Regions from separate parts of the Halomonas sp. MES3-P3E genome, predicted to be linked through region 2. Evidence: predicted binding sites of a transcription regulator. Region 2 holds the regulator's gene; the other holds the start of a gene.

Region 1 (15,883 bases), on a different contig from region 2:
ACAGAAAGCTTTTCCGCTGCGGCTTCGCCTCCACTGCTGGCAGCGTCAAATATAATACGTCCGGCACCGAGTGGCCTCAACAGACGTATTATATGAAGCACAACCGCTATCCATCCCCCACCCTGCCATTGTCAAACAGCGAAAGCTGCTGACGATTGGCGGGTTTTGCTTTTTTAGCGCGCTCAGCGAGCGGTCGGCGCTGGCTGGCGAGTTTATCCACAATCGCTTGGCTGGCTTCTCTGGCATCTGGGGTGCGGCGAAGCTCATATAGCATCTTCTTCCAGTGGCGCGCCTCACACTCAAAGTCGTTGGGCAGCGGGTAGTGATCACCGGGCTGAAAGCCGAACCTTTTTTGCAGGCTTTCGGGTAGTGCCCACGGCTTGGCGCGCCACTCTAGCGGCAGGGCGGTTAATTCTGGCACCCAGCGGGCGACAAACTCACCGCTGGGGTCGTTATCCTCCGCCTGTTTGATGGGGTTATACACTCGCAGTGCATTGGTGCCGGTGGCGCCTGCTTGCATCTGCACCTGGGGGTAGTGAATGCCGGGCTCGAAGTCGGTAAATAGCCGCGCCAAGTGCAGGGCAGGTTCGTACCAGTGCAGTCCCAGGCCAAAGGTGGCGTGGGAGATCAGCATGGCGCGCATGCGAAAGTTGATCCAGCCAGTGGCGATCAAGCTGCGCATACAGGCATCTACCAGCGGCACGCCGGTTTGGCCTTGCTTCCAGGCAATCAGGTTGGGATGTTCCGGGTCGCGCTCCCGTAGACCGCGCAGCGCCGGGTGTAGCGTTTGATGCTCGATGCTGGGCTCACTTTCCAGCTTTTGAATAAAGTGGCAGTGCCAGTGAAGCCGGGAAGCGAAGGCGCGCAGCGAACGTGACCACGGTGTGTCTTCCTCATGCTTTTTCCGCTGGCGACGCAGCGACTGCACCACTTCGCGCATGGAGAGCGTGCCCCAGGCCAAGTGTGGGGAAAGCCGTGAGCCAAATTCCCAGGCCAGCAGCGGTTTGGAAAGCGAGCCGCGATAGCGCCGCCCGCGCTGGCTTATAAAGCTGCGCCATATTGCGCGGCCTTCGCTGCGGCCGCCGGGCTGGCGCTCGGGGCAGGGCGTGGTATCAAATCCTAGGGTCAGGCCGTGAAGCTGTTCGGCGTCAATGTGGTGAAAGGCTTGCCAACCCTCAGCCGCCTGGGCGTTTTGCGGGGCAGTGGCGGTGGGTGCCGTCATTAACGTTTCCCACTGTTTTTCCCAGGCGTTACGGTCGGCCACTCTGGAGGTTAAACCACGCACGACGCCGTGCTGGCGCGCTTCATGCCAGGGCGTGTCGTGCTGCTGGCACCACGCTTTGACGCTAAGGTCGCGGGCAAAGCTCCAGGCGTTGCCGGTCTCTTCGTGGGAGTGAAGCACCAGCTCGCCATAGTGCGTTTTGAGGGCGTTCAAACCATCAACGATATCGCCCTGCCAAATACACAGCGGCAGGCCGAGGGTTTCCAGGGCGCTTGATAGATCGATAAGCGAGTCAGCGGCAAACTGCCAGTGGCGCAGGGCGCTGTCTGGCGCCTGCCACTGGCCGGGCTCGATGGCGAAGAGTGGCAACACGGTGCCTGCCGCGGCGGCGTTAGCCAGCGGTAAATGGTCGTGAATGCGTAAGTCGCGTTTGAACCAAACGACCTGGAGGGGTGCCTTAGTCATTAACAAGACCGATACCTGGCGGTTGAGGGCTATTCGTCGCTATACCTGTTCGTCATCACACCAGGACGTTACCATCAAGCCAGCATTTGCGTAATCCATTCAGCAGCACCCTTCCAACAGGAGCGTCACCATGTATATCGCCATGAACCGTTTTCGGATTGCCCCAGGCCGTGAAGAGGACTTTTTAGAGGTGTGGCGCAACCGTGACTCTCACCTGGATGAAGTGCCGGGCTTCAAGCAATTCAAGATGCTGCAGGGTGAAAGTCAGGAAGACCACACCGTGTTTATCTCCCACAGCGTTTGGGAGTCGGAAACGGCCTTCCGCGACTGGACCAAGTCAGACGCGTTCCGCAAAGCGCATGCCAATGCTAAAGCGCCGGAAGGTATCTACCTTGGCCCGCCCAAGTTTGAAGGTTATGAAGTCGTGCTGTAAGGCTCAGATCGCTAACGTTAGTCGACTGGCAGCGGGGTGGTAGCCCCGCTGTTAGGGGGAACTAAAACAATACTAAGCCAATAGACAGCAGCACGCTGTAAAGCAGCGTCGAGATAGCGGTTTTCTTCAGCATGCCGGTTAGAATCTCGCCATCACGGGTATGGCTTAAGGTTTTGGCGGCATCAATTAGCGGCTTAGCCACCAGCAGGCAGCTCCATCCCACCCACGGCACCGGCAGAGCAACCAAATAGATTAGAGTGAGTGCCAGCGCCAATCCCAGCAGCGACCAGTGATACCTAATAGCGTTAGCGCGGCCCAGCCGCACTGCCAGGGTGATCTTGCCGTTACGCGCATCGCTTTCGATATCGCGCACGTTATTGACATTGAGTACGGCGGTTGCCAGCAACCCACACGCCGCCGCGGGTAGAAACGGTAGCCAACTTAGCTGCTGTACATGAAGGTAGTAAGTGCCTATTACCCCCAGTAGCCCGAAAAAAATAAAGACCGCAACGTCCCCCAGCCCCCGATAACCATAGGGCGTGCCACCTAGCCCAACGGTATAGGTCACTGCAGCCAATAAAGAGGCCGCCCCTAGCAGCACGAAGGTGAGAATCTCGCCCCACTGGTTGCCAAAGGCGGTCACCAGTAAGAGTAGCCCCAGCAGCGTGGCAGCAAGCGCGGTTATCACCATTCCCTTGCGCATTGCTTGGGGGCTCAGTAGGCCAGAGGAGACTGCACGCACAGGGCCGATACGCTGCTCGTCGTCAGCACCCGAGGCCGCATCACCATAGTCGTTAGCTAGATTTGAGAGCACTTGCAGCGCAATAGCCGTTAACAGGGCAAGCAGCAGCACGGCAGGATTAAAGGCCTGGGTTGTTGCCGCCAGTCCGCTGCCCAGCAGAATAGAAGCGCACGCCAGTGGTAAGGTGCGGGGGCGGGCTGCGAGTAGCCAAGCCTGGCGTTGACGCTGCTTAGCGAGTGGTTCCATTACGTCGATATCCTGTTAACTATTCGCGGGTAAAAAACGGGTAAAGCGCAGCAGTAAGAAACATGCAAGTATGTATGATTAATTGCTGAAAAGCAGATCTAAGTCAAAAAAAACTCATCGCTTTACGCCACACTGCGAATACTCCATACACCTTTAGTCTACGTGAGAATTGGCGGGTTATTTAGACAATACAAATATGAGGCGTTAGCAACGCTTACCTAAAAGGTTATTTATGTACCCCACCGGCCCTATTGAAGCACTTAAGCACCAGCTTGATACGCTTGGTGAAACCGCTAAAAAGGGGTTTGTTCGCCTTAATACCCCTTGCCAGGTAGATAGCTTGATAGGGTGGCTAAACGTGCAAAGCGTGTTACCTCACATTTACTGGAAATCACGTGATGCGGACGCCGTCGAGCATGTGACGCTGGGGGCTGTTAAAGCGTTTGATTCGCTGGTGGCGCTTCAGGCTGACCTAGCCGCGCTGGCAGGTATTGGCGGCGAGCAGCCGGATTACTTTGGTGGTATGGCCTTTGACCCTGATTCGCCTGGGTGGCAGCACTTTCCTGGCTGTCACTTTTTGCTGCCGCGTATAGAGCTTAGGCGACAGCAAGCTGGTGCGACGCTATCACTCAATCTGCGCTTTGATGATCGCTGCCCAGAGGCCGAGATAGTCCAGGCTCGTGTCTGCTTGGCTGCCCTGGAAGAGGAGCAGCCGCTGCCTTGCTTGCTGCCGCATGTTTATCAGCGTGAAGATCATCCTGCGCAGAAAGAGTGGGCGGCGTGTGTAGAGCGGGTCACTCATCCCGACCATCTGAGTCACACCCCCAAAGTAGTGCTCTCCCGGGAGACCTGCCTGACGACAACTGAAACGCCCAACCCCTGGGCGTTGCTGGCACGCTGGCAGGCCGGAGCCGCCGACTGTTTTCACTTTGGCGTTCAATTGACACCGCATGAGGCGTTTATCGGCTGCCCGCCGGAACGGCTCTACAAGCGTAAAGGCAGGCATTTAATGACTGAGGCGCTGGCGGGTACCACGCGCCGTGGGCGGAATGCCCAACAAGATCAAGCGCTTGCCGATGAACTGCTGGCCGATAAGAAAAATAGCCTGGAAAACCAGTGTGTCTATCAGCAGCTTTTGACCCAGCTTGAGCCACTTTCTGCTCAAGTCCAGATGAGCGAGGCGCATATTGTTAAGCTGTGCTCGGTGCAGCATATCCGCCGTCTGATTCACGCCGAGTTGCACCGAGACGTCACCGACCAGCAACTGCTTTCAGTGCTACCGCCTACCCCGGCGGTAGGTGGCGTTCCCCGTGAATCTGCGTTGGCATTTATTCGCCATCATGAGAGTCATCAACGCGGCTGGTACGCGGGCGTCTTCGGCAAAATCAGCCACGCCAGCAGCGAGCTAGCAGTAACCATTCGCTGCGCCCATATCGGCCCGGAAGCGATTCGACTCTATGCCGGTGCAGGCATTGTGGCAGGCTCCCAACCGGACGAGGAGTGGCGCGAACTGGATACGAAAATCGCTGGCATTATGTCGCTACTAGGGATGGGATAATGCATATGACAGCACCTGTATCTACCGGTTTTGCCATCCAACACGCCACCTTTAATCATGTGTGGGCTGCGCTGACGCTGGAAGAACTCTACCGCTTAGGTGTGCGCGATGTGGTGCTGGCACCGGGCTCGCGCTCATCGCCTTTAACAATGGCCGCCAGCGAACATGCCGGCCTACGCTGCCATTGCCACTTTGATGAGCGCGGGCTGGGGTTTATGGCGCTGGGTATTGCCCGGGGCAGTCAGCGCCCGGTCGTTATTATCACTACCTCAGGCACCGCTGTAGCCAACCTTTATCCGGCGGTAGTGGAAGCCAAACTGCTCGGCGTGCCGCTCATTGTGCTCTCTGCCGACCGCCCCATTGAACTGCTGGATAACGGCAGCAATCAGGCGATTGATCAGCGGGATATTTTCTCCCGCCACACTATTGTTCACCATGACTTGCCGCCGCCAGATGCTGAGATCAAAGCAGCGTTTCTACTCAGCACGCTTGACCAAGCTGTTGACCAGCAACGCCGTACGCCTGGGCCCATCCACATTAACTGCCGTTATCGCGAACCGCTTTATCCCGGCAGTTGCCTGGTGGATGCCAGTGACTATCTTGCCCCGCTGGGGGATTGGCTGACGACTTTAAAACCGTGGAGTTATTGGTCATCCAGTCCTGCGGTTCCAGCACTTAACAACGAGTGGAAAACGTTTGCCCAGCAGCGGGGCCTGATTGTTGTAGGCAGTGTTGATGATGCCCATCAGGCGCAGCATGCTATTGAGCTATCCAAGCAACTCGGCTGGCCGCTGCTGGCCGACATACAGAGCCAGGTTCGGTTTGACACTCACAACCTGATTCACTTTGATCTAGCGCTGCATGATGAGCGTTTCAGCGCTGAGCTCGCTAAAGCCGGGGTATTGCTGCAGTTTGGCGGCCGGTTAATCTCCAAGCGGTTAAGCCAATTTATTGCCCAGCAGCCCTGGCAGGATGTCTGGTTGGTTGATCCGCTACCCCAGCGGCTGGATCCTGACTACTGCGTTAAGCGCCGTTTGATATGCTCGCCTGCCGACTTTATCGCTGATTTGCCAACGCACTCCGAACAATCGCCTTGGCATCAGTTGGAGAGCCTTCAACGACATACCAGCCTGCTTGTGGAAGAGCGTTGTGCGGCATTCTCAGAACTGGGTGTTTGCCACCTTTTAGCACAGTTGGCAGTAGGGCAGCTGTTTATAGGCAACAGCCTGCCCGCGCGGCTAATGAATATGCTGGGTACGCATCGCCAAACGCCGCTGCGAGTATTGGCTAATCGTGGCGCGTCGGGTATCGATGGCCTGATCGCGACGGCCTATGGCTTCAGCTGCACATGCTCGGAACCCACGACTATCGTGCTGGGGGATACCAGTGCACTACATGATCTCAACAGTTTGGCGCTTTTAAAGCAGGCCTCCCAGCCCCTGGTGGTGATTATCCTCAATAACGATGGCGGCAGTATTTTCCATATGCTGCCGGTGCCTAAAGAGGGCGAATTGCTGGAGCGCTATTACCGCCAGCCCCATGGCTTGCGCTTCGAGCATGCGGCGAAGATGTTTGGGCTTAGCTACTTCGCGCCCAACTCATTGGATGACTTCTCGGCGGACTACACCCAGGCATTGCAGGCGGGCGTTACGTTGATCGAGGTGAACGTACCCCATCAGCAGGTAGCTGATGATCTCAAGGATCTGGGTGAAGAGATTCGAGGGGAGCCGCGTGAGCAGTAAACCGCAGACGCAGTCGCCCACCCTTATTATGCTGCATGGCCTGCTGGGCAACCGCCACGACTGGGCGGATGTGAGTGCTGGCTTGGATGGGGTAGATTGTCTGGCGCTGGACTTGCCAGGGCACGGCCAGAACCACCGGGTACGGGTAGCCTCGTTTGAGGCGTTTCATCACTGGCTTTGTGACACATTGATAGATCGAGGTGTTAGCCGTTACTGCCTGCTGGGCTACTCCCTGGGCGGGCGTTTGGCGCTTTACCACGCCAGCCGCCAGCCACCGGGGCTGGAAGCGCTCTGGCTGGAGAGCGCTCACCCAGGGCTGCCCGCCAGTGAGCGTTTTGCCCGAATTGCTCACGATGAACGCTGGGCAACACGCTTCGAGCAGGAGCCATTAGAGGATGTGCTTGCCGACTGGTATCAGCAGCCTGTATTCGCCGATCTTACCGAGGGCCAGCGCAGTCGGCAGATTCAGCGCCGTCTAGTGAACCGTGGGTCAGCCATCGCTAACATGCTGCGGTCAACTTCCTTGGGTCATCAGCCGTCACTATGGTCGTGGTTGGAAAATACCACGCTTCCAGTGAGCTACTTTTCGGGGCAGCGAGACATCAAGTTCCACACTCTGGCGTCTCATCTAGCAACGATGGCCCCGCGCCTGCGCCATATCACGCTGGAAGGGGGCCACAATCTTCATGCTGAGCAACCAAAGATGATCGCTCAGCCGCTCAATGCCTGGTATCGCACGCTAGGCTAATGTTTATCAGCTGATCAGCATTAACCAGGGCAGGCCGATCACCAACCAAACCACCAGGAATAGCAGTCCGAAGATCGCCCCTAGACGCCAAAAGAGTGCGCTGGGCAGGTAGCCGCTGCCGTAGTAAACCGGGCTTGGCCCTGTGCCGTAGGGCGTGAGAATGCCCATAAAGCCAAGTGTGGGCAGTAGTAGCAGGATAAACATCTGCATATCCAGCCCGGCAATGCCTGATGCCGCTGCCAGAATTACCGGTAGCAGGGCGGTGACATGTGCCGTCACGCTGGCAAAGAAGTAGTGCAATAGATAGAAGATGACCACCAGCGCCACCATCGCCATCAGCGGGTCGAAGTGGCTTATCTGTCCGCCAACCATGCCGCCAAACCAGTTAACAAACCCCACTAGGCTCAGCCCTCCCGCTAGCGCCACCAGGGTGGCAAACCATACAAAGGTATTCCAGGCTGCTCGGTTATCGAGAATATCGCTCCAGGTCACAATGCCGGTTAACAACATGCCACAGATCACTACGAGTCCTACTAATGACCCAGAGATAATGTCGCCGGCAAAAATCCATAGTAGCAGGGCAGTGACCACCATAATGACCAGCATTATTTCATGGCGGGTCAGTGCCCCCAGCTTGGTTAACTCCTCACCCGCCCAGTCGGAAATTTCATGACCCGCTTTTACTTCGGGCGCGCATAGCCAGTAGCTCAGCAGTGGCACTAGGAGCAGCAGCAGAATGCCCACTGGCGCTACCGCCATAAACCACTGCCCCCAGTTAATCTGAATGCCGGTGGCGCTTTCGGTTAGCGCGATGGCCAGTAAGTTAGGTGCAAGGGCGGTCAAAAAGAGTGAGCTGGTCACACAGGTAGAGGCTAGCGCCGTCCACATCAAAAAGCTGCCCATGCGCTTCATGCTGGGGTCGTTAGGCAGTGAATCGTAAAGCGGCGGCAGGTTGCGAATGACGGGGTAGATTGTGCCCCCGCTACGGGCGGTGTTGGAGGGCGTAAAGGGGGCCAAAATGCCATCGGCAATCATCACCGCGTAGCCAAGGGTCAAGGTGCGTTTCCCCATTGCCTTGACCAGCCAGAGCGATATCCGTCTGCCCAGGCCGGTTTTTTCGTACCCCAGGGCAAACATAAAAGCGCCGAAAATCAGCCACACAGTGGAGTTGGTAAAGCCCGAGACCGCCCACGAAAAGGCTTGGCCCGCGGCATTAAATCCTTCGGTCGCTAGTTGCTCGGGAGAGAACAGCACCCATCTGGAAAGAAGTGCCACCAGGGTAACGCCGATCAGCCCCACCACTGCGCCTGGTAATGGTTCAAGAATCAGGCCCACAACACAGCCCAGGAAAATAGCGAAGAAGTACCACGCATGAGGCGCTAGCCCCGGGGGAGTGGGTATCAGCGCGATGATAATAGTAACGGCTAGCGGTGCTAATAGTTTCCATCGCGGTGAGGATTGAGCATTGCTGTTCATGCGGCCGCTCTCTTCTATGTTTAATAGTAAACGTTTTTACAGGGGGATCTCTGCCAAGCGCAGCGGTAAGAGAAGCACAGCGTCAGAGAGCGAAGTAAATTAGAGCCAGGATGTTATGGCCCTAATATCGGCTTAACACCACCCTGGTTTGTACTTTTCTTGACGCGGGTCAATAGTTCTTTAGACCAATGCGCAATAAAAATTTTGCTGACCAGGGGTATGGTAGTTTCAATCCAGGATAGGGCCTCGAAGAGCGTCGCATTTGCGGCCTTTGAACCTAGCGAACGGAAGGGATTGTCATGCAGCAGCGAGATTTCGATATCGTTATTGTGGGTGGTGGGGGAGCAGGCTTACGCGCTGCTATTGGTGCCGCTGAACACGCTAAGGAGCACAAGACCCCTCAACGAATTGCGCTGCTGTCCAAGGTTTATCCCATGCGCTCGCATACTGTGGCTGCTGAAGGTGGCGCTGCCGCGGTTACCAGCCCCGAAGACTCGCATCAGGCACATTTTGATGACACGGTGTCAGGCGGCGATTGGCTGGTGGAACAGGGTGTGGCCGACTACTTTGTCCATCATGCTTATCAAGAACTGGTGCAGATGGAGCGATGGGGCTGCCCCTGGAGCCGAAAAGACGATGGCCAAGTGCAGGTGCGCCGCTTTGGCGGCATGAAAACGGCCCGCACCTGGTTCGCGGCTGACAAAACCGGCTTCCATATGCTCCACACGCTGTTTCAGACCTCACTCAAATATCCTGAAATCGAGCGTTTCGATGAGTACTTCGTACTCGACCTGGCCGTTCACGAGGGCGCTGTGATCGGCGTGATTGCGCTTCAAATTGCCACCGGTGAACTGACCCTGCTGCGCGCAAAGGCGGTGGTGCTCGCCACTGGTGGCGCTGGGCGCTTGTTCCGCTTCAATACCAATGCGGGCATTGTCACTGGTGACGGCATGGCGATGGCCTATCGTCACGGTGTGGCGCTGCGGGATATGGAGTTCGTCCAGTACCACCCCACCGGCCTGCCCGGTTCTGGCATTTTGATTACCGAAGCGTGCCGAGGCGAAGGTGGCATTCTGCTCAATAAGGATGGCTATCGTTACCTGCAGGATTACGGCCTGGGCCCGGAAACTCCGCTGGGCAAGCCGGAAAACAAGTACATGGAACTGGGGCCACGGGACAAACTTTCCCAGGCATTTTGGCAGGAGCAGCAGGCGGGCCGCACCGGCAAGTTTGGCGACAGCGATGTGGTCTATCTCGACCTGCGTCATTTAGGCGAAAAGACCATTCTGGAACGTCTGCCGTTTATCTGCGAGCTGGCGAAAGCCTACATCAACGTCGACCCTGTTAAAGAGCCGATTCCCATTCGCCCGGCGGTGCACTACACCATGGGCGGTATTGAAACCGATCCTAAGTGCGAAACCTCAATCGCCGGGCTCTACGCCGCCGGGGAGTGTGCTTCTGTCGGTTTGCACGGTGCCAACCGCCTGGGCTCCAACTCGTTGACAGAGCTGCTGGTGTTTGGTCGCTTAGCCGGTGAACAAGCAAGCAAGCGCGCAGCACAAACCGAGTGGGCCGATGAGCGCCTGTTGGAAGCCCAGGGCGATCGCCAACAAGCTAAACTGCTGCGGCTCTGTGATGGAACCGGGGGTGCAGAGAACTGGGTAGCACTCAAGCACGCCATGGTACAAGCCATGGAGAACGGCTGTGGGATTTACCGCACCGAAGAGGGTATGCGCCATTCGCTGGCTACCATGCGCCAGCTACGTGAGCGCTTTAATAGGGTTCGCGTTAACGATACCAGCAAGGTCTTCAATACCGAGTTGCTTGAGTGTCTTGAGCTAGAGTGTGGCCTGGATATTGCCGAAGCCTCTTGTTTGGGGGCGCTGGAGCGCCGTGAATCCCGTGGCGCCCACCAGCGCTTGGATGAAGGTATGCAGAAACGTGATGACGTTAACTACCTCAAACACAGCCAGGTGTTCTATCAAGGCGATGCTCATGCTGAGTTGCGCTGGCAGGACGTTGATGTGCGGTTTTCTGCCCCCGCTGAACGGGCTTATGGCGATGCGGGTAAGGGGAGTAAAGCATGAACACCGATCAAATCACTGCCAAGCGTGTTAGCACTAATAACATCAGTACTAAAAACATAAGTACCAAGCACATCAGCGTCAAACGCTACCTGCCGGATAATTCGACGGAGTCCTACTGGCAGGCGTACGACTTACCGGTGGATGACAGCACATCCCTGCTGGATGCCCTCAACCATATTAAAGAGCAGCTCGATAGCACCTTGAGCTACCGCTGGTCCTGCCGGATGGCGATTTGCGGCTCCTGCGGGGTCATGGTGAACGGCATTCCCAAGCTCGGCTGCAAAACCTTCCTGCGCGATTACGAGGGCGATATTCGCATTGAACCGCTGGCCCACTTCCCCGTGCAGCGGGATCTGGTGGTGGATATGGAGATATTCCTGGAGCATCTGGCGGCGGTGAAGCCCTATTTGATTGACGACAACCCGGTGAAAGCGTTTGACCCGCAAGCGCCGGAAACCTACCGCCAGACACCTGAACAACTTGAACGCTATAAGCAGTTTGCTAACTGCATAAACTGTGGGCTTTGTTACTCAGCCTGCCCGCAGTTTGGGCTGAACCCTGAGTTCCTTGGCCCAGCGGCGATAACACTGGCCCACCGCTACAACCTGGATAGCCGCGACCACGGTAAGAAGCAGCGCATGGCGGAGCTCAATCGCCATGAAGGGGTGTGGAGTTGCACGTTTGTGGGGTTCTGCTCCAAGGTCTGCCCCAAACACGTTGACCCGGCCGCGGCGGTGAATCAGGGCAAGGTTGAGGCGGCCAAACACACGCTTATCGCGCTGTTTAAAGGATAGGGGGAGGAGCATCATGGATAAATCATCAACACAACGCTTGCCGCCGCTGAAACGCACTTGGTGGCTGAAGCACGGCTTTTTTAAGCTCTATATGCTGCGTGAAGCCACGGTACTGCCGCTGCTGTTTTTCACGTTCTGCTTACTCGCCGGTATGTTTGCTCTTCTGCAAGGGGCAGAAAGCTGGCAAGGGTGGATCGCCTTTATGGGCTCTCCCATCGTATTAGTGCTTAATCTTCTCGCACTGGCCGCCAGCTTGTTTCACGCTGTCACCTTCTTTGTACTGTTTCCGCGGGTCATGCCGCTGCGCATCGCCGGGCATAGCCTGCCTGACCAAGTCATTGTTGCTGGGCAGTGGGCGGGAGTCGTAGCGGTCGCGCTACTGTTTTTCTGGCTATTGGGGAGGGCATGAACATGGAAAAAATAGCCATCAGTAAACATAAACAAGCCTTTGATGAACCGCTCTGGTGGGGGCTGTTTAGCGCGGGCGGTGTCTGCTTTGCCGTCTTCCTGCCTGCCGTTATTCTCTTTATCGCTATTCTACTGCCTCTTGGCCTGTTGCCTGCCGAGGCGCTGAGCTATGAACGGGCCTCAAAGCTGCTGTTTAGCGTACCGGGCTTTCTGTTTGTTGGGGCAGTTGTTTGCTTGCCACTATTTCATGCCGCCCACCGCCTGCGCCATGGGATGTTTGATATCAGCGTGGGCAATGACGCACTTAACAAAAAGCTGATGTACGGTGGCGCTGCGCTGCTCAGCATGGTGGCGCTGGGCTTGGTCGTCATAGGTATGCTGGGTTAAACGGCGCGCTGTCAGCATTCGTCCCAACTGATAAAAAGAGACTGACATGATTAACGGACTCACTGAAACGGAATTCTATGGCCCGGTAGAGTGGCAGGATCGCTCAGATGGCTATCAGGATATTTTGTACCACACCACTGCCGACGGCATTGCGCGCATCACCATCAACCGCCCCGAGGTGCGCAACGCCTTTCGCCCGCTAACGGTTAGCGAGATGGCCCAAGCGCTAAACCGCGCTCGCCACGACAGCACCATTGGCGCCATTCTGCTTACGGGTGCAGGCGACAAAGCGTTCTGTTCCGGCGGTGACCAGCGCATTCGCGGTGACTACGGCGGCTACCAGGATGAAGAGGGCACCCACCACCTCAACGTGCTGGATTTCCAGCGCGATATTCGCACCTGCCCCAAGCCGATTATCGCCATGGTGGCGGGCTACGCCATTGGCGGCGGTCATGTTCTGCATCTAATGTGTGATCTGACCATTGCCGCCGATAACGCTGTCTTTGGCCAAACCGGCCCTAAAGTAGGCTCCTTCGATGGCGGCTACGGCGCCTCTTATATGGCGCGCATTGTGGGCCAGAAAAAGGCCCGGGAGATCTGGTTTTTGTGCCGCCAGTACAGCGCCGTCCAAGCGCTGGAAATGGGGCTTGTTAATCACGTGGTGCCGCTGGAAGAGCTGGAAAAAGAGAGCGTGCGCTGGTGCCGGGAAATGCTACAGCATAGCCCCATGGCGCTGCGCTGCCTAAAAGCCGCGCTCAATGCCGACTGCGACGGTCAGGCCGGGCTGCAGGAGCTAGCAGGTAACGCCACCATGCTCTACTACATGACCGAAGAGGGGCAGGAAGGGCGTAACGCCTTCAACGAAAAGCGTCGCCCGGACTTCTCCCGCTACCCCCGTAACCCTTAATGCAACTGGCGCTCTACCGCTACTCTCTACCGTTCCGTCAGCCGTTGATGTTTAAAGGAGAGCGGCTGGCGAATAGAGAGGGGCTGTTAGTTTCCATTAATGGCCAGTGGGGCGAGATTGCCCCGCTACCTGGATTCTCGACTGAAACGCTGGTGGAAGCTGAAGCCGAAAGTCTGGCTTGCTTGGTTGCTTTGAGCCGAGGCGAAAAAGTCTCCCCAACGCTACCGTCAGTGCAGTTTGGGTTTGGCTGCGCCCAACGCGTTTGGCCACTCAATCTTCCAGCGCCTTTACCGCCCTACCCGCTGCTCCAGGGGGAGCCAGCAGCATTGATACAGTCTCTTTCAACCTCCCATTGGCAAGCGTCGCCACCGTCTCGGCTCAAGTTAAAGGTGGCACGCTATGCCATGGAGGAAGAACTGGCGCTGATCGAAAAGCTTGCCGCGCGGCTGCCCACTACTAAGCTGATTCTGGATGCCAATAGCGGCTGGGCGCTCACAGAAGCCCAGCGCTTCTGTGAGCGCCTACCTCTTGCGCAAATCGACTACCTGGAAGAGCCCTGCGCTGCCTTTGCTGACACCATCGCCGTGGCAGAAGCGACTGGGGTAGCCATTGCCCTGGATGAAACCCTCTCGCGCAGGGAAGAGTGGAACTATCACCCGCAGCTTAAAGCCCTGGTGATCAAACCCACGCTGATTGGCTCGCTAAGCGACTGCGAGGTACTTGTTCAGCGGGCACGGGCGGTCAATCTATGCGTGGTAGTTTCCTCCAGCTTTGAATCCGATTTAGGCCTTGGGTTGCTTGCCCGGTTGGCTAGCGAGTGGGCGCCTCATGAGCCACCGGGGCTGGATACCGGCCTCTGGCTTACCGAGCGCGTGACCACTGCCGGTGGCGGAGTGATGACAGAAAGCTTGCATTGTCTCTATAAAATGGAAAATTCAGCGTGAAAGATATTTGCCCTATTTTCTACTGGGCCAAAGAGACCCCTGAGAAAATCGCCATAGAGGCGGGTTCGGTGAAGCTTAGTTACCGAACGCTCAACCGCCGCGTAGCGTGTTTAGCACAGCAACTGGCTCGGAAAGGTTTTGTGCCAGGTGATCGGCTAGTCGTCCCTGCCAAAGGCTCGCTTGAATCCTTGCTGCTGGCGTGGGCCTGCCTGCGGATCGGGGTGATTTTCTGCCCGCTTAACCCAGCATTTCCTGTTACTCAGCAGCTTGGCCTGGCCAAGCGTTTGCGGGCTGGCCGCGTTTGCCAGACGGAAAGTGACAATGATTACGCTTCAAAGCTAACGCCGATCACTCTCGATTTCCGGGCGGAAGCTGATGCAGGTGAGCCTCCGGCGCTTGATGGTAGCCAGCTGTGTAACACCATTTTCACCTCCGGCTCCAGCGGCACGCCCAAGGCGGTGCTGCATCGTGTGGCCAATCATTTGGCCTCGGCGCGGGGATCGGCGGTGGTTATTCCGGTTGATCAAAACAGTGGCTGGCTGTTGTCGCTACCGCTGTTTCATATCGGTGGCTATGCTATTCCGTTCCGCGTTTTTATGGCCGGTGGGCGGGTGATTCTCGATGGCGATCCGCAAACGCTTCCCGCGCGCCTTGAGCAGCAATCAATCACCCATCTTTCGCTAGTGCCCACCCAGCTTTGGCGGCTGCTGAAAGCGGGCTTGACGCCTAAGAGCACTCAATTGCGCGAGCTGCTGCTGGGCGGTGCGGCCATTCCTGCGCCGCTGGTGGTGCAGATGGCATTCCTGGGGCTGACACCGAAGGTTAGCTATGGGCTATCCGAGATGGCCAGCCAAGTCTGCACTGGTATACCTACCGCGCCGGGCGTCGTCGGCAGGCCGCTGCCAGGCCGTGAGGTGAGGGTTGTTGAAGGTGAGATACAGGTGCGCGGCGAGACTCTATTCTGCGGTTATTTGAATAATGGCGAGGTTGACCCAGCGCTCAACGATCAGGGCTGGTTTGCCACCCGCGATAAGGGGCACTTCACCACGGAAGGCGCGCTAGTGGTGGAAGGGCGGCTTGATAATGGTTTTATCTCCGGCGGCGAGAATATTCAGCCAGAAGCCATTGAGCAGCGCTTGGTTGATCACCCTGGCGTTGCCCAGGCGTTAGTCGTACCGGTGCCCCACCCCGAGTGGGGCGAGCGCCCAGTGGCGTTTATCGATTGGCATGGAGAAGCCGTGACAGAACAGGCGATAAGTGCCTGGGTACGCGAGGCGCTACCCGGCTTTATGGTGCCCGATGCCTGGCTGGCCTGGCCGCCAGGAGTGGGCTTTAAACCCTCCCGCAGGCAGTTTGCTGAGCTGGCACGGGCACACGTAAATTTTACCGTTTAGCGACGCGACCTTTTAAACCTTTCTCTTTATTCGGCTTATTCAGCTAGGTCAGCGTCAGTGCCAGCGGCATCCAGCATAGCGTGGAGTAACACATTGCAACCTGCATGGACATGCTCCGGCGTCGCGCTTTCGATCTCGTTATGGCTGATGCCATCTTTGCAGGGAATAAAGATCATGGCGGCGGGGGCGACGCGACCCACAAACATCGCATCGTGGCCTGCGCCGCTGATGATATCCATATGGGAGAGCTCGAGCTTCTCTATCCCTTGGCGAACCGCATCAACACACTCTTTATTGAAGTATTCCGGGGCAAAATCCGCCGTAGGCGTT
Region 2 (15,883 bases):
CCAAAGACATTGTCGAAATCTTGCGCGATGAGCCCCTGGAAGCATTGAACGTTAAAGAATCCAAGCGGCTGGCATTTCACTGCCCTTGTACGCTGCAACACGCGCAAAAGCTTAACGGTGCAGTGGAAGGCGTACTCACCAAGCTCGGCTTTTCGTTAACGCCGGTGCAGGATGCGCACCTCTGCTGCGGCTCGGCGGGCACTTACTCGATTACTCAACCGGAAATTGCCACCCAACTGCGCGACAATAAGCTCAATGCCCTGGAGGCCGGTAATCCAGAGATGATTGTCACTGCCAATATCGGCTGTCAAACCCACTTGGCTGGCGCCAACCGTACGCCGGTGCGCCACTGGGTTGAAATCGTCGATGCGGCACTTCCCTAGCGCTAGTGGTTACTCTTTAACCCCTACCGCCGCGCTGCTACTTAATAGCGCGGCGACTCACTCCCTGCCTTAAAAAGGATTACACCATGCAAACAAAAGCCATCCTCGCTCAAGCCGATGTCATCAATGTATTAGACGCGGCGCAAAAAGAAGCCGACAGCAATAACTGGCCGGTCACTATCGCAGTAACCGACGACGGCGGCCACTTATTGGGCCTGCGCCGCTTAGATGGTGCCGCCCCTTTCAGTGCCGATGTTGCCACGCAAAAAGCGCGCAGCGCAGCGCTAGGTCGTAAAGAGACCCAGGTATTTGAAGAGATGATTAACGGCGGCCGTACAGCGTTTATTTCTGCGCCGCTGCAGGGTCTACTTTCAGGTGGCGTGCCGATCACAGTGGATGGCCATGTGGTGGGTGCCGTGGGCATTTCCGGCGTTAAACCCGACCAGGACGTACAAGTTGCCAAAGCGGGTGTCAGCGCTATCGGCTAAGGCTAGCGTGCAGCCTACGGGCTGCACGCAATAAAAAAGCCCGGATCAATGATCCGGGCTTTTTTTGGAATTCGTTCGGCTGATGCCGATATTACATTTTCAATCTAAACGCTTAATGGCGGACCGGACGAGACTCGAACTCGCGACCTCCGGCGTGACAGGCCGGCATTCTAACCGACTGAACTACCGGTCCACGTTAAGGCGCATTACTACTACAACCATCGTATGCATAGCATTTGCAGCGGTTCAGAGGCGCTTTAAATGGTAGGCGATGGTGGGTGGTACTGGGTTCGAACCAGTGACCCCCAGCTTGTAAGGCTGGTGCTCTCCCAACTGAGCTAACCACCCAATCTGCTAATAAGTCCTACAGGCACTTATCAACCTTGCTTAGCAGTTATCGTGGCGGACCGGACGAGACTCGAACTCGCGACCTCCGGCGTGACAGGCCGGCATTCTAACCGACTGAACTACCGGTCCGAATAGCGATAACGTACTTTAATGCTACTTGCTCATAAAGCAGATACTGATTTGATGTTGGCGGACCGGACGAGACTCGAACTCGCGACCTCCGGCGTGACAGGCCGGCATTCTAACCGACTGAACTACCGGTCCGTTATGCACATCAAAGCTTAATCTTACTTTTTACTTCACGATTCCAACCATTTTAGCGATTACTAAATATGGTGGGTGGTACTGGGTTCGAACCAGTGACCCCCAGCTTGTAAGGCTGGTGCTCTCCCAACTGAGCTAACCACCCGCTGGTCACGTGGCGCTGCATTCTACAGAAGGTTGTTTCAATGTCAACATGCTGCGCTTAAAAACTGCTTTTAAGCTAGCGCGTTGCCCTCTTCTTTCAAGCCTTGGCTGTGAACGCGGACGAAGGATGCCGCAACCTGGGTGGCTTCGTCAATCAAAAACGTTTGCGTTAGCCCAGAAGAGCGCCGTGGCTTGAAATCGTGATCGCCATCTTTCAGCCAAGCCAGCTGTGCATTAGCGGGCAGCGTATAGCTTGTGACCTCCTCCTGAGTACCGAAAGGATCTCGCTCGCCTTGTATCACTAGCATGGGGCAAGTAATCGTCGGCCAGTGTTCCAAACGAAGCTTTTCCGGCACTTTGGTGGGATGAAACGGGTAACCGGCCACCACGACACCAGGGCACGGTTGTTGACTGGCTAACAGCGTCGCCACGCGGCCGCCCATTGATTTCCCCCCAACCCACAGCGGCCCGTCAAACAGGGAATCAAGTAGCGCATACCACTCGGCAAACTGGGCAAGCGTCTGCGCGATCGGCGGCGGTGGGCGTCGCTTGCCGGTTTCCTGCATTTGCTGCATATAGGGGAAATCAATACATAGAACTTGTATGCCCCGCCCAGCCAAAGAGGTGACAAATTGACGCATGAAAGCGGACTGCTGGCCGGCGCCAGCGCCATGGGCAAACAGCAAGCGTCCTATCTTGGCCTCACCATGAACCGCCAACGGCCCCATGCCCTGCACCAGATAACAGCCGTTTGAGTCGAGATGAGTCTCTTCGTTTAATGCGTCTGGCGTTAGCGAAATATAGTCAGACAAAGCGTAATGTGACATGCACCGCTCCTAATAATTCAATGATTAACCTATTGGCATGTTCAGCTTAAGCCTCGGCTGCGCTAGAATCCTCGTCGGATCTTGACCTGCATCATCAAGCGGGTGGCCGCATCCGTGCAAAATGCCACGGGTTACCCCCTAACCGCGTTCGATGGGAACATGAAATGAGCACAGCATTGGAACACCCGACCTACAATTACAAGGTGGTTCGGCAGTTCGCGATTATGACCGTTGTGTGGGGCATCGTAGGTATGGCGCTTGGCGTTATCCTTGCCTCCCAACTGGTCTGGCCGCAGCTGAACCTCGGCCTACCTTGGACTAGCTTCGGGCGCCTGCGTCCGTTACATACTAACGCCGTTATCTTCGCCTTTGGTGGCTCAGCGCTCTTTGCAACGTCCTATTACGTTGTCCAACGAACGTGCCAGACACGGCTATTCTCGGACAGGCTGGCGGCCTTTACGTTCTGGGGCTGGCAAGCCGTTATTATCTCAGCGATCGTGTCGCTCCCCATGGGCTACACCACGACCAAGGAGTACGCTGAGCTAGAGTGGCCGATCAATATATTGATTGCAGTCGTTTGGATCAGCTATGCCATCGTGTTCCTGATGACGATTAAAAAGCGCACCACGTCGCATATTTATGTGGCGAACTGGTTCTTTGCGGCGTTTATTTTAACCGTTGCAGTGCTGCATATCGTCAACAACGCGGCGATCCCGGTTACCCCAATGTACTCCACCTCGATCTACGCTGGTGCGGTGGATGCCATGGTGCAGTGGTGGTACGGCCATAACGCGGTAGGCTTTTTCCTGACCGCTGGCTTCCTGGGCATGATGTACTATTTCGTGCCGAAGCAGGCTGAGCGACCGATCTACTCTTACCGTCTTTCCATCGTCCACTTCTGGGCGCTGATCATGATTTACATGTGGGCAGGTCCGCACCACCTGCACTACACGGCGCTGCCGAACTGGGCACAGTCGCTGGGCATGATCATGTCGATCATCCTGTTGGCGCCCTCTTGGGGCGGCATGATCAACGGCATGATGACCTTGTCAGGCGCCTGGCATAAGCTGCGCACGGATCCGACACTGCGCTTCTTGGTAGTGGCCCTATCGTTCTACGGCATGTCGACGTTTGAAGGCCCGATGATGGCCATTAAAACGGTCAACGCGCTGTCGCACTACACGGACTGGACCATTGGCCACGTTCACTCCGGTGCGCTCGGCTGGGTAGCGATGATCACTATCGGCTCAATGTACCACCTGATCCCGCGCGTATTCGGTCGCACTGAAATGTACTCGGTCAACCTGATCGCCGTGCACTTCTGGCTGGCCACGATCGGTACCGTGCTGTATATCGCCTCCATGTGGGTAAACGGTATTCTGCAGGGCCTGATGTGGCGTGCGATCAACCCTGACGGCACCTTGATGTACACCTTCGTTGAATCCGTTGAAGCCAGCGGGCCGGGCTACTTTGTTCGCTTAATCGGCGGCCTCTTCTGGGTCACCGGTATGCTGATCATGGCGTTCAATGTGTACATGACCGTTAAACGTCGTGAGGCTATCAGCCATTCAGCGCCACAAGCTGCCTAAACCGGGGAAGTTGAGACCAATGAAACACGAGATTGTCGAAAAAAACGTTGGCCTGCTTGCCGTGTTGATCCTTGTCGTGATCAGTTTCGGCGGCTTGGCTGAGGTGGTGCCGCTGTTTTTCCAGAAGCAGACCACCGAGCCGGTTGAAGGCCTGGAGCCGCTGTCTGCTCTGGAGCTGGAAGGCCGTGACATCTACCGCCGCGAGGGCTGCGTGGGCTGTCACTCGCAAATGGTGCGTCCGTTCCGCGCGGAGACCGAGCGCTACGGCCACTACAATGTGGCAGGTGAGCAGGTTTACGAGCACAACTTCCTATGGGGTTCCAAGCGTACCGGGCCAGATCTGGCGCGTGTTGGCGGCCGCTATAGCGACGACTGGCACCGTGCTCACCTCTACAATCCCCGAGATGTAGTCCCTGAATCGGTTATGCCGGCTTACCCCTGGCTGTTTGAAAATACCCTCGATGGTGACGCTACTCCCGCTAAAATGCGCACCCTGCGCCAGCTAGGCGTGCCGTACACCGACGAAGATATTGCCAACGCAACTGACGATGTTCGCGGTACTCAGGAAATCACTGCCCTGGTCGCGTACCTACAGCAGCTGGGAACCGTGCTCGAGGGCACTCGCTAAGTTATGGATACGGGAACTTTTCGCGGTCTCATCACGCTAATCTTGATTTTCGCGTTTATTGGCATCGCCCTCTGGGCGTACTCCAAGCGACGCAAGCCAGATTTCGACGAAGCGGCTAATTTGCCCTTTGCCGACGACGATGAGCTACCGACCAGTGACAAGCACGCTTCGCGTGAACGCGACAGCGAAGCGCATTCCCGCGACGACAGGGGAGATAAGAAGTTATGAACAATCTATGGGGTGACTCCCTATCCGGCTTCTGGAGCGCCTGGATCATTATCATTACGCTGGGCACGATCGCGCTGAGCGTATGGATACTACTGGCCAACCGCCGCACCGATAAAACGCCTGACGCGGACGGTAACGTTGAAACCACGGGCCATGCCGCCGATGGCATCGAAGAGTATGACAACCCACTGCCAAAGTGGTGGTTTCAGCTATTCGTCTTGACGGTGGTCTTTGCACTGGGCTACCTGGTGTTTTATCCCGGCTTGGGCAACTACGCGGGGATACTGGGCTGGTCGCAAGAGGGCCAGTGGGAAGAGGAAGTCGCTCAGGCCGAAGAGCGTTTCACACCGATTTTTGCCCAGTATCAGGAAGTGCCCATTCCTGAGCTTGCCGAAGATCCCGAGGCGATGCAGGTTGCTGAACGTATCTACCAAAACAACTGCGCGGTGTGTCACGGTTCCAACGCTCAGGGCGGTTACGGCTTCCCCAACCTGACCGACGACGACTGGCTGTACGGCGGAGAGCCCGACAATATCGTTCAAACGCTGACGAATGGCCGTAACGGTCTGATGCCTTCCTGGCAGCAGCTGGGGCAAAACAATATTGAGAACCTGTCTCAATACGTGCTCTCACTGTCTGATGAAGCGCATGACGAGGCACAAGCTGAACAGGGCGAAAGCACTTTCACAGCAGTCTGTGCGGCTTGCCACGGCCCAAGCGGCACGGGTAATACAGCCCTCGGCGCGCCTAACTTGACCGACAATACCTGGCTCTACTTGGCGCCCGGCCAAGAAGTAGGTGACTCCATCCGTCAAACGCTACGCAATGGCCGTAACGGTCATATGCCAGCGCAAGCGGCTTATATTGGTGAAGAGCGTGTTCACCTGGTCGCCGCCTACGTGTATAGCCTGCGCTTAGCGGACTGATTAACTGCTCAGCCATACTCGCCAAGAAAGGGTGCGGCCTCAAACCGCACCCTTTCTTTATGCACAACCCGATACAATATTGACCATGCACTCGCCTTCATGAGACTGGGGGTGCTACCTCTCCTGCCTTCTGAGCCGGGAATACCGCCATGGAAAAGATACCAACCCAAGACGTCACGCCGAATCCGGTGGGGCATCACACGCCTCCACAACAACCGGTTACTCAGGAAATGTACGCCAAACGGCGTCACATTTATGTGCGAGAAATTAAAGGTATTTTCCAGAAACTACGCCGCAGTACTAACTGGGCGTTAATGCTGATGTTTTTCCTATTGCCCTGGATCAATGTTGGCAACCGGCCCCTCATTCTGTTCGATCTGCCTAATCGCGAATTCCATATCTTTACCGCCACGTTCTATCCGCAGGAGTTCATACTGCTATCGTGGCTGTTGATCATTTGTGCTTTTGGGCTGTTTTTTATTACCGTTTTTGCGGGCCGGGTGTGGTGTGGTTATACCTGCCCGCAAAGCGTTTGGACCTTTCTGTTTATCTGGCTTGAACACCGCATCGAAGGCTCGCGCAATCGGCGTATCAAGCTCGACAATCAACCGATGACGGCGGATAAGGCTTGGCGAAAAACTGCTAAGCACACTGCTTGGCTATTGATAGCGCTCGCTACCGGCATCACCTTTGTGGGTTACTTCACGCCAATTCGTGATTTAGTGACAGAGCTCCCCACCCTTGAAGCCCATGGCTGGTCCTACTTCTGGGTGGGCTTTTTCCTGGTATTCACTTACCTGAACGCGGGTTGGCTGCGTGAACAGGTGTGCATTTATATGTGCCCCTATGCCCGTTTTCAATCGGTGATGTTTGACCGTGACACACTGATTGTCTCCTACGATGAGTCCCGTGGTGAACCCCGTGGCCATCGCCCTAAAAGCCTGAGCCATCTAGAGGCCCGTGAAGCAGGATACGGCGACTGTATCAATTGCGATCTTTGCGTTCAGGTATGCCCTACCGGTATCGATATCCGTGACGGACTGCAGTATGAGTGCATCACCTGCGCCGCCTGCATCGACGCCTGCGACAGCGTAATGGACAAAATGGGCTACCCGCGGGGGCTGATACGCTACACTACCGAAAACGCGCTTGAGGGCAAAAAGAGCCATATCATGCGCCCTCGCCTGCTAGGCTACTTTGCCGCATTGGTGCTAATGATAGGCACTTTTGCCTGGGCGATTAATGACCGCATGCCACTTAACTTTGACGCTGAGCGCGAGCGCACCCAACTTTACCAAACGACCCGCGACGGCCTGATTAGTAATGTGTTTACCCTGACCATTCGTAACCTTGATGACCAGGATCACACTTACCAGCTGAGCGTTTCCGGGCTGCCCAGTTTAGCCTTAGATAGCAATATGATTGACGTGCCTGCGGGTGAGTCGCGCTTAGAAGTCGTTACAGTGACCGCTAGCCCTGACGAACTACAGCAACCCAGTCACGACATTGTATTCACACTGCAGGCTCAGCAAGACGAACGTATTCGCCTTGAGCGGGATGCCCGCTTCCTGGGCGATATTAGGAGATAAACGACGATGTCATCCCTACCCTCTAGCGAGAAGGTGATCCCCTGGTACAAGCAGTTTTGGCCATGGTTTCTAATCGGCATTCTGCTCTCATCCATTATGTTCAGCATAACCTTTGCCGTTATGTCAGTTAAAAGTTTTGATGGCATGGTAGTGCAAGAGGATTACTACGAGCATGGCAAAGCCATTAATATGGTACTTGCCAAGCAGGAGCAGGCGCGCACTCTGAACTTAAGCGCCGAGCTACGTCTTGATCCGATGACCAGCGACATCGTGGTTGATTTAAGCGGCGATGCGCGTCCCGACAAGCTCTATCTGGACCTCATCTTCCCTACCGAGGATGACCGTGATCAATCGTTCATACTGGAGCATGTCCGTGACGGCCGCTATATCACCCAGGGCCCTGACAACCTGCGCTACCGCTGGTACCTACAGATTCAGCCCGCACTAGAAGATGCCGACTGGCGTCTGACGGGTGAAGCGACGTTCCCTAATGAAAATAGCGTCGCGCTATTGCCAGGAGGGCGTCCAGAAAGCGAATGAGCAACGCCGTGCCTGCCTCTGACTGCTACCACTGCGGTAACCCGGTGCCCGCTGCGGCACCCTGGACGATTACCCTGGATGACCACACCCACCCGCTCTGCTGCCCCGGCTGCGAAGCGGTGGCTCATGCCATTGTCGATGGCGGGCTAGAGAGCTACTACCGCTACCGAACCGAACTTCCCGAACGCCCCGATGAACGCCAAGCCGCCAAAGCGGACACGTGGTCGGTATTTGATGATCCCGGCCTGCAAGCGCAGTTTGTTCACCCTGATGGTGATGAGGGCAATGTCAAAGCCACCCTCGCCATTGAAGGCATTACCTGCGCCGCCTGTGCGTGGCTGATTGAACACCGCCTGAATGCGTTGGAGGGAATTACCACCAGCGCGGTGAATTTAACCCACCACCGACTGCGCGTGAGCTGGGACCCGCAGCAGCTTAAACTCTCGCAACTACTAGCCGAACTGGCTGCAATTGGCTACGACGCTCAGCCTTACGAACCGGATCAAGCCCAAGCACGCATGCAGCATGAAGAGCGCATGAACGTGCGTCGATTGATCATCGCTGCAGTAGGCATGATGCAGGTGATGATGTTCTCGATCCCCATTTATGTCTCCGGTCCCGGTGAAATCAGCGACGATTTCTACGCGCTGTTCCACTGGCTCTCGTTTGCCTTAGCAACGCCGGTAGTATTTTTTTCCGCCCAGCCGTTCTTTCGTAATGCCCTGCGAGACCTGCGCACCGGTGTATTGGGTATGGATGTGCCAGTATCGCTGGCGATCGGTGGGGCTTATCTTGCCAGCAGCTATGCGGTGCTGTTTAACGTCGGCGAGGTCTATTTTGACTCGGTCGCCATGTTCACCTTTTTCTTGCTGTTTGGGCGCTACGTGGAAGGCCGAGCCAGGCGCCGTAGTGGGCATAGCGGCAATGTGCTGAGTGGCGTGCTGCCGATCTCGGCCACGCGGCTGGAAAGCGACGGCAGCGAACGCATTCTACCCGCGAGCGAACTCGCCCCGGATGATCGAGTCCTGATCAAGCCCGGCCACGGCGTGCCTGCCGATGGCGTGATTGAGGAGGGAGAATCGAGCCTGGATGAATCCATGCTGACCGGCGAATACCTGCCGGTCACCCGCCGGGTGGGCGACAGCATTACCGGCGGTAGCCAGAACATGGAAAATCCGCTGGTGATCCGTGTTACCCACGCCGGGCGCGATGCCCGAGTGGCGGGCATTGTCGATCTCACCGACCGCGCCTTTGCCAGCCGCCCGCGGCTGGCCCAGATGGCAGCACGCATGGCCCACCTATTTGTGCTCCGCCTGTTAGTGGTAACCGCCTGCGTCACCATCGCCTGGTGGTTTATCGACCCCTCGCGGATGCTCTGGGTACTACTTTCGGTGCTGGTCGTGACCTGCCCTTGTGCGCTGGCGCTGGCCACCCCCGCGGCCCTGACCGCAGGCCATGGTCAACTGCGCAAGCGCGGCGTGTTGATCACCCGTGCCGATGCCATGGAGACGCTCTCCAACGTAACCCGAGTAATCTTTGACAAAACCGGCACGCTCACCCGCGGCGAGATGCACCTGACCCAGACCAAACCGTTCGGCGAATTAACCGCCGAGCGTGCCCAGGCGATTGCCGCGGCGCTCGAAGCCCACTCAGAACACCCTATCGCCCGCGCCTTTCGTCCGTTTCGGGATGCAACGCTTCAGGCAAAAGATATTCATAGCCATACCGGTCAAGGACTAGAGGGCACGCTAAACGGCGCGCGCTGGAAGCTGGGCAAACCAGAATTTTCCACTGGAGAACCCATTTCGGCACCCGCCAGGGGGCAATGGCTGCTGCTGAGCGAAAACGGCGAACCCCGCGCCTGGTTTGGTCTTCATGATGGCATTCGTGATGACGCTGCTGCCACGATCAAAGCCCTACAGGCCCAGGGGCTAACCGTGGAGCTGCTCTCCGGTGATACCGTCGATGCTGTGGAGAGCCTGGCCAACCAACTCAACATAACGACGTGGCACGCAGGCACCAGCCCAGAAGGCAAACTGGCCCGGATGAAAGAGCTTCAAGCCGCTGGCGAAACCGTGGTGATGATTGGTGACGGCATCAACGACGTGCCGGTGTTAGCCGGTGCTGATGTGGCAATTGCCATGAACGGTGCGACGGACTTAGCCCGCACCCGCGCCGACGCGGTGCTGCTCAGCCCACGCCTGATGCGGATTTTTGAGGCTATCGAGATTTCCCGCGCGACCCGGCGTATCATGCGCCAGAACATGATCTGGTCAGTATGCTACAACTTTTCGGCGCTGCCGCTGGCGGCCATGGGGCTGGTGCCACCCTGGATGGCGGCCATTGGTATGTCGCTCAGCTCGCTAGTGGTGGTGGGTAACGCGCTGCGGCTGTCACGCTGGCGTACGACGCCGCCCGCCTCTTCGCCAAGCGCTTCAACACCGGTAACCGCATGACGATTCTGTATCTACTCATTCCGCTTTCACTGATTCTGCTGGGCCTCGCCGTCTGGGCATTTTTCTGGGCGGTGAAAAATGATCAGTTCGACGACTTGGAAGGCCCGGCGCACCGCATTTTGTTTGATGAAGATGAGAATGACCTCAACCCCGAACAGCGACGCCAGCGGCAGCAGACCAAGCACCGCCCTGCTGCCCCCTCCGACACACACTCACCCGACGACCAAGAGCCCCGGCCATGAATCCAACCGGCCTTGACCTGCCGCCACTGCTGGCGGCGTTCGTGTTTGGTTTGATGGGCGGCGCCCATTGCATTGGCATGTGTGGTGGCATTATGAGCGCGCTCACTTTTGCAGTGCCCCCCAGCATGCGTCATCCGGCGCGTATGGGTGGCTTGCTGCTCAGCTATAACGCAGGTCGCATCACTAGCTACATGAGCGCAGGCGCGCTGGTAGCCCTACTAGGCACGCTATTTTCCCTCTCTGCCACGGCGCGAATGCTGCTACAAGTGTTTGCGGCGCTGATGCTGATCCTGATGGCGCTGTATATCGCCAACTGGTGGAAAGGGCTGCTTAAAGTTGAAGCGATAGGCCGCCGCCTATGGCGCTTTATCGAGCCGGTAGGGCGACGTTTAATGCCCGTAGTTCATTTACCCCAAGCCTTTGCGCTGGGGGCGATATGGGGTTGGCTGCCCTGTGGGCTGGTCTACTCCATGCTGGCCTGGAGCTTAGCAATTGCCGACCCGCTCCAGGGCGCACTATTGATGGGCGCCTTTGGACTGGGCACGCTACCTGCGCTGCTGGCCACCGGGCTTGCCGCGCGCCAGTTAAGCCACCTGATTCGTCACCCGGCAACGCGCAGCGTGGCCGCGCTGACGATCATTGCTTTTGCGCTGTGGCAGCTGTGGACACTCACAGCACACAACCTTCATTAACATGACATGGCTCAATATTTATATCGGCGCCGCGCGTTAGGCTGGCATCAAAGCTTTAACGCCACTTTTAACGCCGGAGCGTCACTTCATGCCCGTTCATGCCCTCGCGGCTTCTTCTACGATGACTTCAACCATGGCCGGGGCAGCACCGGAGCAGAAAAAATGGGATGAAGCCTTGCTGCGCCGTTACGACACCAGCGGCCCGCGCTATACGTCCTACCCCACGGCGTTGTCGTTTCACGACCAATTTACCCCGAGCGATTTGACTCAGGCGTTAGAGCGCAGCAATGCCAGCCAACGTCCTCTTTCGCTGTATGTGCATATCCCCTTCTGCCGCAAAATTTGCTTTTACTGCGCGTGTAATAAAATCGCCACCAAGAACACCGCCCTGGCCGAGCCGTACCTATCCCGGCTTGACCGTGAAATGGTGCTGACCGCTCGCCACCTGGATACCACACGACCGGTGAAGCAGTTGCACTGGGGTGGCGGAACACCGACGTTTCTTAACTTGAACCAGATGGGCGACTTGATTGATCGCCTGGACGCGCGCTTTGGTCTCTCGTCCGCGTCTGATCGCGATTACGCGATTGAAATCGACCCTCGCGAAGCGGACGTATTTACGCTGCGCCACCTGCAGTCGCTCGGTTTCAATCGCATCAGTTTAGGCGTGCAGGACTTAAGCCCGCTGGTGCAGAAAGCCATTAACCGTATTCAGCCACGGGTACTCACCGAGACGCTGATGGATGAAGCACACCGGCTGGGCTTTCGTTCGCTCAATCTCGATTTAATATACGGCTTACCCTTTCAGACTGAAAAAAGCTTTGCAGACACCCTGCGCCAAGTGATCGAGTTAAATCCCGCACGGCTTTCTGTGTTTAACTACGCCCACATGCCCGAGCGCTTTGCCCCCCAGCGGCGGATTAACATCGATGACCTGCCGGGCAGCGAAGAGAAGCTGGCGATTCTGCGCACCACGATTGAGATGCTCACCGCGGCCGGTTATGTGCACATCGGCATGGATCACTTTGCTCGTCCTGATGACAGCTTGGCGATCGCCCAGCGCGAAGGCTCGCTCCAGCGCAACTTTCAAGGCTACTCCAGTCACGCCCAGTGCGACTTAATCGGGCTTGGCGTGTCGGCGATTTCTCGCGTCGATGACGTCTATGCACAGAACCCTAGCGATCTGGCCCGCTATGAAGCAGCGCTGGATCAAGGCCAATTGGCAACCGTACGTGGGCTGCGCTTAAGTGACGATGACCTGATCCGCCGGGACGTTATTGAGCGACTAATGTGTGATATGCGCATTGATCTGGCCGCCATCGGTCAACGCTGGAACATTGATGCCCCGCGTTACTTTGCGCAAGCGCTTGAGCACTTACAGGGCGCCGAGCGAGATGGCCTGCTGACGCGCAGCGGCGACCAGCTTAGCGCGACGCCCATGGGACGGCTGCTGATTCGTCACTTAGCCATGGCGTTTGATGCTCACCTGCCGCAGCAATCAGGCAAGCACTACTCAAAGATTGTGTAAACAAGCTATCGCTAACGAAATGAAGCTTCCATACTAAGAGAAGCCTACCTCAGCACGGCGTAATGATTACCTGCCACTCACGACGCTACTCAAGGAGTTATGCATGTTGGAACCCATGAGCCGCCGACGCTCGCTACTCCATGAAGCTCGCTGCCAAACCTGCAGCTTGAGCTCACTATGCTTGCCACTTGCCCTTGAGATAGACGATATGGGCCAGTTCGATGCCATTATTCGTCGTCGCGCACCGCTGAAAAAAGGCGAGCCACTATTTCGCCAAGGCGATACTTTTACCAGCGTTTATGCGGTACGTTCGGGCAGTTTGAAACAAGTCACATCAGAGGGAAACGGCAGCGAACAACTGACCAATTTCTACCTCCCGAGCGAACTAGTGGGGTTGGACGGGATTGATGAGGAGCACTACCCAGGAAGTGTAATTGCCCTGGAAACGACCACCGTTTGCGAGATTCCCTTTGATCGCTTGGACTCACTCTCAGAGGAGTTGCCCGAACTGCGTGGCCAACTGTATCGCAGCATGAGCAAAGAGTTACGCGATGACCGGCGCATGATGCGCCTGCTGTCACGTAAAACTGCCGACCAGCGGCTAGCGAGCTTTTTAATAACACTTTCGGATCGTTTTCGTCGCCGTGGCTACTCGCCCTACAGTTTCCGCCTTTCCATGCCCAGGGCCGATATCGGCAACTATTTGGGTTTAGCGGTGGAAACCGTCAGCCGTATTTTAAGCCGCTTTCAGCAGCAGAGCGTAGTGGCGGTGTCCGGGCGAGAGGTCAATATTCTTGATATGCAGCGCTTAATCACCCTCGCCGAAGAGGAGCAGCAAACGGTTAACTGACGTTAAATGCCTGAATGCGCCCGGCCAATAGCTCTGCCTGTTTGGCTTCTAGCCCTTCAAAATCAAACAGGCTGCGATCCGCCAGCTGGGAAGGCGCAATATTAGTTACCGCCTTAAACATGCTTTCCAGACGGCCGGGGAATTTTTTGTCCCACTCAGCGAGCATCTCTTTGACGACCTGGCGCTGCATATTGGGCTGCGAACCGCATAGATTGCAGGGAATAATCGGAAATTCCATCATCCGTGAAAACTCGGCAATATCCGCCTCTTTGCAGTAAGCCAGCGGCCGAATGACGATATTTTTACCATCATCAGAAAGCAGCTTAGGCGGCATCGCTTTTAAGTTGCCGCCAAAGAACATATTGAGAAACAGCGTTTCAAGGATATCTTCGCGGTGGTGGCCCAGGGCGATTTTATTGGCGCCAATCTCTTCAGCAAACCCGTACAGCGAACCGCGGCGCAGGCGTGAACAGAGCGCACAAGTCGTTTTACCTTCTGGCGTTTTTTCTTTCACCACCGAATAAGTATCACGCTCGACAATGTGATATTCCACGCCCTGCTTATCCAGATACGCAGGCAGCACGTGCTCGGGAAAACCGGGCTGTTTTTGATCCAGATTGACCGCCACCAGTGAGAAATTGACCGGCGCATTGCGCTGCAAATTGCGCAAAATCTCCAGCATCGTATAGCTGTCTTTTCCTTATATGCCAAATTTTTTAAAAGAGGAAGAGTGAGTGAGTGAGTAAAGCATTACAATACAGTCACTTAATTTTCTTTCTTCTAAAGAAAACAAACACAAGCCATACAAAAAATTCATTTTTTGTAAAAAAAAGCTTTAAGCAAATGCAGTTGATCAAAATATAACCAAAGACAGCCCAGATACACCAATGTATTCTTTACAAAATCATAGGTTGATTGCTTCTATAAAATTGGTCGAAGAAACATCTACACTGCCAGTATGGTTCGAGATGACTTTACTAGACCTGTCGATATCGAGATTGTGGAAATCGAAAAGATTTAAGTCAGCTAGTTGGCTTGGACTTACATTCTGGATACCGTTAAATATGTTTTCAATACAACCCGCTTTTTGTTTTTCCCAGCCTGCCAACATGTTTTTTATATTCTGTCTTTGTAAGTTCTCCTGAGAACCACAAAGATTACATGGAATAATTGGAAATTCTACAATTGATGCCAGCTTAGCAATATCTTTCTCACGACAATAAGAAAGCGGTCTTATTACAATATTTCTGCGATCATCACTTAGCAGCTTAGGAGGCATTGCCTTTAACTTACCGTTAAAAAACATATTCAAAAAAAGAGTTTCTACAATGTCATCCATGTGATGGCCAAGAGCTATTTTTGTAGCCCCAATCTCCTCAGCAAACCCATATAGAGAACCCCTTCTAAGTCTCGAACAAAGTGAACAAGTAGTTTTCCCTTCAGGAGTTTTCTCTTTAACAATTGAATATGTATCCTTATCTATAATATAATAATCAATATTATTCTTTTTGAAGAAGCCAGGAAGAACATGCTCCGGAAAACCGGGTTGTTTTTGGTCGAGATTCACAGCGACCACATCAAACTTAATCGGTGCTACTCTCTTCAAATACAACAGAGTATCAAGCATAACAAATGAATCTTTGCCACCACTTATGGCAGCCATTACTTTGTCACCATCTTCAATCATAGAATAATCACAAACAGCTCTCCCAGCGTTAGCCCTTATTTTTTTATAAAGCTTGTTCAAATCCATCTTTTCTTTAGGCTTCATAAACCACCATTAAAATAAAAGTTATAAATAAATAACAAATCAAAATCTTCATAACCAATATTCTAAATCAGATGGCATAAATTTTCGACAGATGAATTGAGATATTCGATGGGAGATAGAGTGTTTCAAATTCCTGAGCTAGCAGAAGCTTCAGATGCATGAGCATATGACCAACATTCGACATTTTGTCGATTCGCAATCTCGCTAAGTTGAGATTGGGTGCTTTGTTCGCTAGAGCTGACTCGGAGGTAGCCGATCGTCGCCATTGAGCTGTATTCTCAATTTTGGATCATAAAATGGGGCTTTCTTTTGAACCTTAGCTATAACCCCAAACGACACTTATTACCCATTGAGTTTTAAAGATAATAGAAGCGTGTCAAAAGGTACACT

Evidence for each region. Region 2 encodes FNR, which switches genes on or off when oxygen is low (the NO sensors DNR and NnrR bind a similar motif). Its sites were predicted from a motif close to TTGATNTANATCAA; they were not measured.
Region 1: a site for FNR is predicted at 8,792-8,805, ahead of frdA (fumarate reductase (quinol) flavoprotein subunit). Genes of this name have one in related genera too.

What each region holds. Positions count from the first base shown of each region.
Region 1 covers NZ_PJBT01000193.1:139,036-154,918, reverse strand. Annotated here, with positions in the region: gene CXF87_RS21400 (cryptochrome/deoxyribodipyrimidine photo-lyase family protein) at 107-1,687, opposite strand; gene CXF87_RS21395 (antibiotic biosynthesis monooxygenase family protein) at 1,818-2,120, shown strand; gene CXF87_RS21390 (1,4-dihydroxy-2-naphthoate polyprenyltransferase) at 2,182-3,108, opposite strand; gene CXF87_RS21385 (isochorismate synthase) at 3,341-4,666, shown strand; gene menD (2-succinyl-5-enolpyruvyl-6-hydroxy-3-cyclohexene-1-carboxylic-acid synthase) at 4,672-6,408, shown strand; gene menH (2-succinyl-6-hydroxy-2,4-cyclohexadiene-1-carboxylate synthase) at 6,398-7,156, shown strand; gene CXF87_RS21370 (anion permease) at 7,163-8,632, opposite strand; gene frdA (fumarate reductase (quinol) flavoprotein subunit) at 8,932-10,719, shown strand; gene CXF87_RS21360 (succinate dehydrogenase/fumarate reductase iron-sulfur subunit) at 10,716-11,513, shown strand; gene CXF87_RS21355 (fumarate reductase subunit C) at 11,527-11,922, shown strand; gene frdD (fumarate reductase subunit FrdD) at 11,925-12,308, shown strand; gene menB (1,4-dihydroxy-2-naphthoyl-CoA synthase) at 12,355-13,215, shown strand; gene menC (o-succinylbenzoate synthase) at 13,215-14,159, shown strand; gene CXF87_RS21335 (AMP-binding protein) at 14,156-15,553, shown strand; gene CXF87_RS21330 (Zn-dependent hydrolase) at 15,589-15,883, opposite strand, start outside.
Region 2 covers NZ_PJBT01000187.1:115,457-131,339, forward strand. Annotated here, with positions in the region: gene glcF (glycolate oxidase subunit GlcF) at 1-383, shown strand, start outside; gene CXF87_RS17235 (heme-binding protein) at 470-871, shown strand; tRNA gene CXF87_RS17240 (tRNA-Asp) at 988-1,064, opposite strand; tRNA gene CXF87_RS17245 (tRNA-Val) at 1,144-1,219, opposite strand; tRNA gene CXF87_RS17250 (tRNA-Asp) at 1,272-1,348, opposite strand; tRNA gene CXF87_RS17255 (tRNA-Asp) at 1,407-1,483, opposite strand; tRNA gene CXF87_RS17260 (tRNA-Val) at 1,553-1,628, opposite strand; gene CXF87_RS17265 (alpha/beta fold hydrolase) at 1,699-2,454, opposite strand; gene ccoN (cytochrome-c oxidase, cbb3-type subunit I) at 2,619-4,043, shown strand; gene ccoO (cytochrome-c oxidase, cbb3-type subunit II) at 4,063-4,671, shown strand; gene CXF87_RS17280 (CcoQ/FixQ family Cbb3-type cytochrome c oxidase assembly chaperone) at 4,675-4,899, shown strand; gene ccoP (cytochrome-c oxidase, cbb3-type subunit III) at 4,896-5,825, shown strand; gene ccoG (cytochrome c oxidase accessory protein CcoG) at 5,975-7,414, shown strand; gene CXF87_RS17295 (FixH family protein) at 7,421-7,954, shown strand; gene CXF87_RS17300 (heavy metal translocating P-type ATPase) at 7,951-10,410, shown strand; gene ccoS (cbb3-type cytochrome oxidase assembly protein CcoS) at 10,407-10,652, shown strand; gene CXF87_RS17310 (sulfite exporter TauE/SafE family protein) at 10,649-11,344, shown strand; gene hemN (oxygen-independent coproporphyrinogen III oxidase) at 11,433-12,872, shown strand; gene fnr (fumarate/nitrate reduction transcriptional regulator Fnr) at 12,976-13,722, shown strand; partial or broken gene ttcA (tRNA 2-thiocytidine(32) synthetase TtcA) at 13,715-14,422, opposite strand; gene ttcA (tRNA 2-thiocytidine(32) synthetase TtcA) at 14,627-15,493, opposite strand.